Regions from separate parts of the Arthrobacter alpinus genome, predicted to be linked through region 1. Evidence: riboswitches for the same ligand, from Rfam matches in the RefSeq annotation. Region 1 holds a riboswitch; each other region holds the start of a gene.

What was found. Region 1 has a riboswitch for thiamine pyrophosphate ahead of AOC05_RS08000 (bifunctional hydroxymethylpyrimidine kinase/phosphomethylpyrimidine kinase). Riboswitches for the same ligand answer to the same signal wherever they lie in the genome.
Region 2: it holds a riboswitch for thiamine pyrophosphate, as region 1 does, so the genes downstream of both, AOC05_RS14540 (ECF transporter S component) here and AOC05_RS08000 (bifunctional hydroxymethylpyrimidine kinase/phosphomethylpyrimidine kinase) in region 1, are expected to answer to the same signal.
Region 3: it holds a riboswitch for thiamine pyrophosphate, as region 1 does, so the genes downstream of both, AOC05_RS12180 (3-oxoacyl-ACP reductase) here and AOC05_RS08000 (bifunctional hydroxymethylpyrimidine kinase/phosphomethylpyrimidine kinase) in region 1, are expected to answer to the same signal.
Region 4: it holds a riboswitch for thiamine pyrophosphate, as region 1 does, so the genes downstream of both, thiO (glycine oxidase ThiO) here and AOC05_RS08000 (bifunctional hydroxymethylpyrimidine kinase/phosphomethylpyrimidine kinase) in region 1, are expected to answer to the same signal.

Annotation. Positions count from the first base shown of each region.
Region 1 covers NZ_CP012677.1:1,798,707-1,800,896, forward strand. The annotation lists gene AOC05_RS08000 (bifunctional hydroxymethylpyrimidine kinase/phosphomethylpyrimidine kinase) at 1-1,042, opposite strand, end outside; TPP riboswitch at 1,033-1,131, opposite strand; gene AOC05_RS08005 (Rne/Rng family ribonuclease) at 1,242-2,190, opposite strand, start outside.
Region 2 covers NZ_CP012677.1:3,204,833-3,207,022, reverse strand. The annotation lists gene AOC05_RS14555 (monovalent cation/H+ antiporter complex subunit F) at 1-208, shown strand, start outside; gene mnhG (monovalent cation/H(+) antiporter subunit G) at 205-576, shown strand; gene AOC05_RS14545 (DUF4235 domain-containing protein) at 586-846, opposite strand; TPP riboswitch at 992-1,110, shown strand; gene AOC05_RS14540 (ECF transporter S component) at 1,160-1,786, shown strand; gene AOC05_RS14535 (ABC transporter ATP-binding protein) at 1,790-2,190, shown strand, end outside.
Region 3 covers NZ_CP012677.1:2,700,767-2,702,956, reverse strand. The annotation lists gene AOC05_RS12185 (ATP-binding protein) at 1-848, shown strand, start outside; TPP riboswitch at 898-991, shown strand; gene AOC05_RS12180 (3-oxoacyl-ACP reductase) at 1,058-1,822, shown strand; gene AOC05_RS19475 (hypothetical protein) at 1,959-2,120, shown strand; gene AOC05_RS12175 (TetR family transcriptional regulator) at 2,170-2,190, opposite strand, start outside.
Region 4 covers NZ_CP012677.1:2,587,678-2,589,867, forward strand. The annotation lists gene thiO (glycine oxidase ThiO) at 1-987, opposite strand, end outside; TPP riboswitch at 982-1,105, opposite strand; gene thiE (thiamine phosphate synthase) at 1,120-1,824, shown strand; gene AOC05_RS11645 (DinB family protein) at 1,848-2,190, opposite strand, start outside.

The DNA of each region.
Region 1 (2,190 bases):
CGAGGGCGCTGGCATGGGCCAGGACACGCGAATATGCGCCAAGGTAGAGCGCGTCCTGGACCAGATAGTAGCCAAAGTGTTCGCGCGGCAGCGTCCCCGCGAGTAGTTCCTTGATGAAATCGAGTTCAAAGATGGCCGCCCGCTGCCCGGAAATCTCGGCCCACAGGCTGGCACTGAACTCGCCACCCTGAGGCGCCGCGGTCGCCCACAGCGCATGAAAGTGATTCAGTGGGCCCCTGCCCTGCCCAACATTTAGTTCGCCGGAGGCCTGTAACGCTTGCGTCAGCCAGGCCTTGGCCTTCCCCACGCTTGCGGACCATTCCCCGGTTTGCGCCTGCAACGTGGCCACGGCAGCCGAGAGCGTGCACCCTGTGCCATGTGTGTTGGCAGTGTCCACCCGTGCCGCGGTGAATTCAACCAGCGAACCGTCCGGGGCAATGAGCGCGTCCGGGCAAACATCCGAGGCAAGGTGCCCACCCTTGACCAACACCTGGACGTTCCTGGCCGCGGCCAATATTTTGCCTTGATGGAGGGCTTCCTCCCACGTGCGGGCTTCCGGCTCGCTCACCAACACTGCCAGCTCGGGCAGGTTGGGTGTGACCAGGTGTGTGTGGGCCAACAGCTCGAGGAGAGCCTCCCTAGCCTCTCCTGAAATCAGCGAATCCCCGCTGCTTGCCACCATGACCGGGTCAAGGACCACCACGGCAGGCCGGGTTTCCTCCAGCCAGTCCCCTACAGCCCTGATCACCTCCGCATTGGCCAGCATGCCGATCTTGACGCTGTCAATGGCGATGTCCTCGCTGAGTGCTTCCAACTGCTGCATGAGGAAGTCCACGGGTGGGATGTGAACGCTGCGCACACCCTGCGTGTTTTGCGCCGTCAACGCCGTGATTACGGTCATTGCGTACCCGCCATGGGCACTGATGGCCTTGATGTCCGCCTGGATGCCGGCGCCTCCGGAAGGGTCGGAGCCGGCAATGCTCAGCACTCGCGGATGGTCGGGACGGCCCTGGAAAGGTGTGGTTAAAGTGTCGTACGTCAAAAGGACATCCCTTCGCCGGTATTAACCGGGCAGGTTCAACGGGTCTTTTCTCAGCCGGACCGATTGTCTAGGCACCCCGTGTCGATCTCCACCCTAGCCTTCCGCCGCCCACTTAAAAAACCAGGTACCAGAAGCTGCCTTCCGTCAACTGAACCACGTTGCTGGAAAGGCGTTTCTGGTACCTGGTGCCGACGTTCGGCTAGAGTTCGGAGGCTGGAACCCCGACACCGAGCATGATGATGGGCGCCGCGTCCTTCTTGCTCGCCACGGCCGGCGTTGGTACGACGGCGGCGGCGCTGCTGTGCTGGGCCGGGCCATGCCCTGCTGTGGCACCGTCAGAGGTTTCCACTTTCATGTCTGCTCCGCCCTGGGCGCTTCTGGCGCTTCGGTTCCGGCGTCCACGCCGTGAGCGCTGGCGGTTATCCGCGTGGGCCTGATCAGGGGCTCCCCCATGGCTTTCCGACAGCTGGTCAAGGGCAACGGCGAGTTCGGCCAGCTGCTCGGCATGGTCTGTGTCGGTGGCGGTGTCGTGGTGGTGTCCGCGCGGCAGTTCAATGGCTTCCCCGGCAAGTGTCAACGTGGCGGTGTCAACGACGCTGGCTGTCAGGGGCTGCGCCGGGGCAGGCTCGGCGTCGTGGTGCGCCGCGGCCGCTGCTGCTGCAATGTTTGCTAGGGCCGCACGGGCCTCGGTTGCCTTGTGTGCCTTCTGCGCTTCAGCAGCCTCGTCAACGACAGGTACGTGAGGCACATGGGTCTGCTCCGCTTCGGTCGCCATGTCCTGCTCGCCGTCGTGGCCCGGCTGTGAACGGTTGCGGTTGCGCTTGCGTTCGCTTCGGGTGGAGCGGTTGGCCATGCGTTCGCCGTCACGGCCCTCACTTTTGACCACATGCGCCTGCTGCGCCACGTGCGCCTGGTGCGACTCAGCGGCAACAGTGTGGACGCGGCGGTGCTCAACAGGGATCTCATGGGTGACCATGCCGCGTCCGGCACAGGCCTCACACTGCTCACCAAAGACTTCCAGCAGGCCGGTGCCCATGCGCTTGCGCGTCATCTGGACCAGGCCAAGGCTGGTCACCTCGGCCACCTGGTGCTTGGTCCGGTCGCGGCCCAGGCACTCCACCATGCGGCGCAGCACCAGGTCGCGGTTG
Region 2 (2,190 bases), 1.4 Mb from region 1:
TTACCGGATTGCGGCGGGGCCTTCCCTGCTGGACCGTGTGATTGCCGCAGATGTGCTGCTGGCAATTTTTGGCGCCTCACTGGCCACGGAGATGGCACTGAACCGGCACGCCGACAACCTTGCACTGCTGGTGGTTCTTAGCGTGATCGGCTTCATCGGCTCGGTCACCGTGGCCAGGTTTGTGGCCCATAAGAAGGAGGACGCATGAGCGTTGATGGCCTGATCAATGTGCTGACGGCGATTTGCCTGCTGGGCGGGGCCCTGATGAGCCTGGCCGCGGCCATTGGCCTGATGCGGTTCCCTGACCTGATGAGCCGGATGCACGCCGCCACCAAGCCGCAGGTGCTGGGTTTGTTCTTGATGCTGGCGGCCGTGGGCCTGCAGATCCGGGCGTGGTCGCTGGTTCCGATCTTGCTGGTGGCGTGGCTGTTTCAGCTGCTCACGGTTCCTGTGTCGGCCCATATGGTGGGCCGTGCCGGGTACCGGACCAAGCACCGGCGCCCCGAACTGCTCAGCGCCGACGAGCTCAACGAGGTGGTTGAGGCCGTTCGCGAGGACACCCAACCCGGCAATTAGGGAACCGGACTAGACCTCTTCGGGGTGGCTGTTGAAGCGGGCGATGGCCTTTTGTGTGGTGCGCCCGGCAATGACCTGGATGATGGCCGCCACAGCAGAGGACACCAGTGCAAACGTCAGGGCCGAGCGGAGGCTGTTCTCCAGGTCACCGCCGTCCTTGGGCGGCTTGTTCCCGGTGCTTTTCTCCCAAACGGTATCTACGATCTTGCTGGCCGCAAATCCTGCGCCCAGGCTGATGCCGGTGCTCAGCAGTTTGAATACGATATTCATATATGTCTCCTTGAACCGTGGGTGGGACTAATCCGCCCCGCACTGCGTTGTTGAAGCTAGTTTAGTGTGCGCCCGCGGCTCGCCGTCATAACGGCGTCGTAAAGGGGCGCCCGCGCCGCCATGCGCGTAAGCTGATATGAGCAATTCAACACGACAGGGGAGCGTCTACCCGCTAATGGGTACTGGCGCTGAGAGTGCGGTTCGCCGCAGACCCTCGAACCTGCTCCGGTTAGTACCGGCGAAGGGAGTCGAGTTCTCTTCGGTTGCGCGGAAATACCGTAGCAGCTGCCCCTCCTGAAAAGGAGGAATCTTTATGAGCAAGTCAGCAGCGGGCAATCCCGCAAACCCCAAGGCAGCTGCCAAGAGTACGTGGCGCGTGGTGGACATTGTGGTGGCATCGGTTTTGGCCGTGGCCGTGGGTGTCATCTTTTGGCTGTGGTCCGCCGGCTACGGCCTGATCAGCGCCTTGACCGTCGCGTTTCCGCCCCTTGTGGCACTCTACGGCGGCGGCTGGCTCATAGCCGGCGTGCTGGGTGCCTTAGTGATCCGCAAACCGGGTGCCGCACTGTACTGCGAGCTGGTGGCGGCCACCGTGGAGGGCCTGCTGGGCACCCACTTTGGCTTCACCGTCCTGCTGTCGGGACTGGTTCAGGGCCTGGGCGCGGAAGCCATCTTTGCCCTGTTCCGGTACCGCAAATTCACGCTGCCGGTGGCCCTGCTTGCGGGCGCGCTATCAGGGGTGGCGCTCGGGCTCAACGACAGCCTGATCTCCAACGTGGCCTGGGCGTTCGAGTGGAAGGCCTTGTATGTGGTGCTGGCCGCCGTCTCAGGTGCCGTCATCGCCGGCCTTTTGTCCTGGCTGGCCGTGCGCGGACTGGCACGCACCGGTGCGCTGGCCAATCTACCCTCGCGCGGGGCCGCCGCCGAATCGGTGGTGTAGGCCGTGACTGCGCAAGGATCCGGTGCGCAAGGGCGCGGCGTTGCCCCGGCGCGGATCAGCGCCAAGGGGTGGGGGTGGCAGCATTCGGGGCGCGCCGCCAAGGCAATCCATGACCTTGACCTGGAGATAGCACCCGGGGAACGAGTGCTGTTGCTGGGTCCCTCCGGAGCCGGAAAGTCCACGCTTCTGCACGCCCTTGCCGGCGTCTTGGGCGTCGATGAGGACGCCGACGAGTTTGGCACCCTGCTCATTGATGGGGCGCCGGTGGCGCAGGCCCGCGGTCGGACCGGGCTCATGCAACAGGATCCGGATGCGCAGGTGGTGCTGTCCCGCGTAGGCGACGACGTGGCCTTCGGTGCGGAGAACCTGTCCGTGCCTCGGGAGGAAATCTGGCGCCGGGTCCC
Region 3 (2,190 bases), 900 kb from region 1:
TGGGCGGACGGTTGCTTCCGCGCGACCTCTGGGACCGGGTGGCAGGTATGACCGCCGAGAAGGAATTGCTGGAACGGCGTCTGGTGCTGCCCCTGGCAGAGCCGGACCTGGCCGACGAATTCGGTGTGGTGCCCCCACGCGCTGTCGTGCTGTTTGGCCCGCCCGGCACCGGCAAGACCACCTTTGCCAAAGCCATGGCGTCCCGCCTGGAATGGCCGTTCGTGGAAGTCTTCCCCTCCCGGTTGGCGGGGGAGCCCGGCGGCCTGGCCGGGGCCCTGCGCCAAACCTTTCTGGACATCGCCGAACTCGAACATGCCGTGGTGTTCATTGACGAGGTTGAGGAGATCGCCTCGCAGCGTTCGGGGGAGCCGCCCTCGCCCATGCAGGGAGTAACTAACGAGCTTCTGAAGATCATTCCGGCATTCCGGGACCAGCCCGGCCGACTGTTGGTATGCGCCACGAACTTCATCCGCTCCCTGGATTCGGCCTTCCTGCGCCACGGCCGTTTTGACTACGTCATTCCCATCGGCCTGCCGGACGACGACGCCCGCACCGCCATGTGGCGCCGGTTTATTCCGGAGACGGTGGTGGAGGAGGTGGATGTGGCCGGGTTGGTCGCGGCCAGCTCCGGGTTCTCCCCGGCGGATATCGAATTTGCCGCCCGCAGCGCCTCGCAGCGGGCCCTGGAAAAGGCCGTGTACGACGACGTCAGCCACGCTCCCGCCGCCGGCCCCCGCGGCCCGGTGACAGCGGACTACCTGGAGACCATTGCCGACACCCGAGCCACCGTCAGCGATGCCGTGGCAGCGGACTTCTTGGAGGATATCGACGCCCTCGCGCGGACGTAACAAACGGGCACTGGGTGCTTCTGGATAAATGGGGTCGGCTAGACTCGCTGGCAGTGACACGGGGTGCCCTTGGCGGGCTGAGAAAGACACCCGTTGAACCTGATCTAGTTAGCACTAGCGAAGGGATGTCCTGCCGGTTTCTTGCGCGCCACCCATGTTAATGGCGCTTTGCCGTGCCCATCTTTTCGCCTAATCCAAGGTGGAGAACCATGCAGTTTCCAGAACAAGTAGTCCTCGTCACCGGTGCCGGCCGCGGACTGGGCGCCCACATCGCCCAGGCGTTCCTGGGCACCGGAGCCCGCGTGGTGGTCAACTACCGCAGCAGTGCAGACGCCGCCGAGGCGCTGGCCGCCAATGCCGGCCCCGGGCGGGCCCTGGCCGTACAGGCCGACGTCACCAACCCGGAGGACGTCGCAGCCCTGTTCGCGGCCGCGGAACGGCACTTTGGTGCTGCCATCACCACTGTGGTGAACAACGCCTTGGCCGACTTTTCCTTCAACGGTGACGCCCGCTCCACCGCCGGCACCATCGCCTGGGCCGACTTTGACGCCCAGTTCTCCGGAAGCGTGCGCGGTGCGCTGAACACCACTCAGGCGGCCCTGCCAGGCATGAAGGCCCACGGCTTTGGCCGAATCGTGAACATTGGCACCAACCTGTTCCAAAACCCCGTAGTGCCGTACCACGACTACACGGCGGCAAAGGCGGCACTGCTGTCCCTGACCCGCACACTCGCCGTGGACCTGGGGCCTGCGAACATCAGCGTGAACATGGTCTCCGGCGGCCTGCTGCGCACCACCGACGCCAGCGCAGCCACGCCCGAGGAGGTCTTTGACTACATCGCCGCGGCAACGCCGCTTCGCCGGGTCACCACGCCGGCCGAACTCGCCGACACCGTGCTGTTCTTCGCCTCGCCGTGGGCCCGGTCGGTGACGGGGCAGAACATCATGGTCGACGGCGGGCTGGTGATGAACTGATACCGGACTTCGCTTTGCGGCAACTACACCTGAACGTGCTCCTGCACGGCTGAGGCCACCACTGCGCCGCCTGGCGGATGCCTGGCTCCCCGATCGCGGAGCTTGGCGACATCGGCTACTACGAGCAGCTGGGACCTTGAGGGACCCGTGCCAGCCCTGGCGCCGGCGTCGGACTTCACAGGGCAGTTATTTCACGACCCTGCGCATCATCGAGACCGAGCAGCCCACGCTGTGCCAGCTTCTGGGCAGGCTCGCTGCCGGCGTCGAGCAGCCCACGGTGGTGGCCACCCCGGAGTAGGTGGCCGATGAAATGCAGCGCTGGTCTGAACAGGGCGGGGCGGACGGTTTCAACCTGATGCCGCCCCTGC
Region 4 (2,190 bases), 790 kb from region 1:
GGTGGTTTCCAGCAGTTCCAGTTCGGCGACTGCGGGCACCAGCACCTGGGCGTCGCGTAGCAGCTGGTGCACTCCCCCGGCACTGACACCGGCGGCGCCGTCCTCCCGGTTGCTGGCGCCAATGACCACGGTCCCGTCTGGTCGCGGGACAATGTAAACCGGCAGCCCCCGGACAAGTCCGCGCAGCGTGGCGGTGGTCAGCGGGCGCAGGTGCTCCGGGACGCGCAGCCTCAGGATGTCGCCGTAGACGGGGCGCAGCGGCAACACCAGCCCCGCCGGCAGCCCTCCCAGTGCAGGCGCCCCCAAACCGTTGGCGACGATGACTTCCCGCGCGTGGACTTGTGTTCCGTCCGCCAGTACGACGCCGGTCACCCGCGAGTGCGTGTTGCCCGCGTTTTCGTGGAGCAGGCCCACGGCTGCCTGGCCAATGGCGGCACCTGCGCTGTCACCGCGTGAACGGGCCACGGCAGCGAGCCGGGCGCGGATGGCTGCCGCCACGGCGCGCGGATCGACCTGGTGGTCCTGGGCAACACGGTACGCGCAAGAAAGGTGCGGGCCCAGCATCGGCTCCTGCGCGCGGGCTTCCTTGATGCTCAGCTGCTCCACGGCGAGCCCGTGCTTGTGCTGGACGTCGCGGAGGTCCGCCAAGGCGTCGCGGTCCGCAGCGTCCGCGCCCAGGACGAGGGTCGGCGTCGTACTGAATCCTGTCTCCGGCAGGCCCTGTGCTAGGAGCGGGGCGATGAAATCGTCCCAGCGCGCATTGGAGGCCAGTGTCAGCTCCAGGAGGTCCTCTTCCTGGTAGTGCAATTCGCTGACCGGGGCCAGCATCCCGGCGGCTGCGAAGGTGGCACCACTGGCCGGCGCCGGGTCGATGACGGTGACGTTGCGACCGGCCTGCTGGACTTCCCAGGCGATGCCCAGGCCGACGATGCCGCCGCCGATGACGGCCACGTCGGTGGCAATAATTTCCGGCACTGTGTGTGCCATTTGTGTCTCCTTCCCTACGCCGGTACGAGCCGGATCAGGTTCCACGCCCACTGGGCGTATTTCGGTCGGCGCATCAGGCGCCCTCTCAGCCAGCATGCCTGGCTCCCGCGGTACTGAACTAGTCTATGAGATATGAGCCGTTCCTTCCTCACCCATGACGCCACGCCCACCTTTTCTGCCCTGCCCGCCGCGTCGCCTGTGGCGTCCGCCGTGGCCGATGCCCGCCTATACCTGTGCACTGATGCCCGCGCGGGACGGGGCGACTTTGCCGATTTCCTCCGGGCCGCCTACGCCGGCGGCGTGGACATCATCCAGCTGCGGGACAAGTCGCTGGAGGCGGCACAGGAGCTTGAGCTGTTGGCCGTGTTGCGCTCCGTGGCGTCCGAATGTGGCAAACTCTGGGCCGTCAACGACAGGGCGGACCTTGCCGTTTTGTCAGGTGCCCCGGTGTTTCATGTGGGCCAGCAGGACCTGCCGCTGCCTGCCGCGCGGTCACTTGTAGGGCCCTCGGTGTCGCTGGGGCTTTCCTGCCACGACCCCGCCCAGGCGGCCGCGGCTGCTGCCGATCCGGACGCCGATTACTTCTGTGTAGGGCCGCTGTGGGCCACCCCTACCAAGCCGGGCCGGGCCGCCGTGGGGCTGTCCCTGGTGGAACACGCCGCCTCCTTGGACACGGCCAAGCCGTGGTTTGCCATTGGCGGGGTGGACCTTTCCAACGTTGATGCGGTGGTTGCCGCGGGCGCCTCGCGCATTGTGGTGGTGCGGGCCATCACCGAGGCTGCGGATCCGACGGCGGCTGCCGCGGCATTGCGCTCACGCCTGCCTGCGCTGGGGTAGTTTCCAGCACTGCCCGTTCGATCTCAGGAACCCGTGCGGGTCGCCGCCTCAAGTTCGGCACGGTACGCGGCCCACTCTTGTTGTGTGCGGCGGGAGACATTGGGGTCCAGCGGGCCGTTGCCGACGGCACCGTCGATCAATTCGCCAATGATGTCCGCGTGGCCTGCGTGACCGGCCGTTTCCACGCACATGTGCACCAGAATCTGGTGCACGGTCACCTGACGCCGTTCGGCCGGCCACCACGGCACCTGGCCGACGGCGTCGAGGGGAAGCAGCTCGATGGTCTCATCACTGTGCCGAGCGGAAAACTCGGCAAACTCAAGGGTCTGTGCCCGCGTCTGTGCCGCGGTGGCCCACATGTCGGCA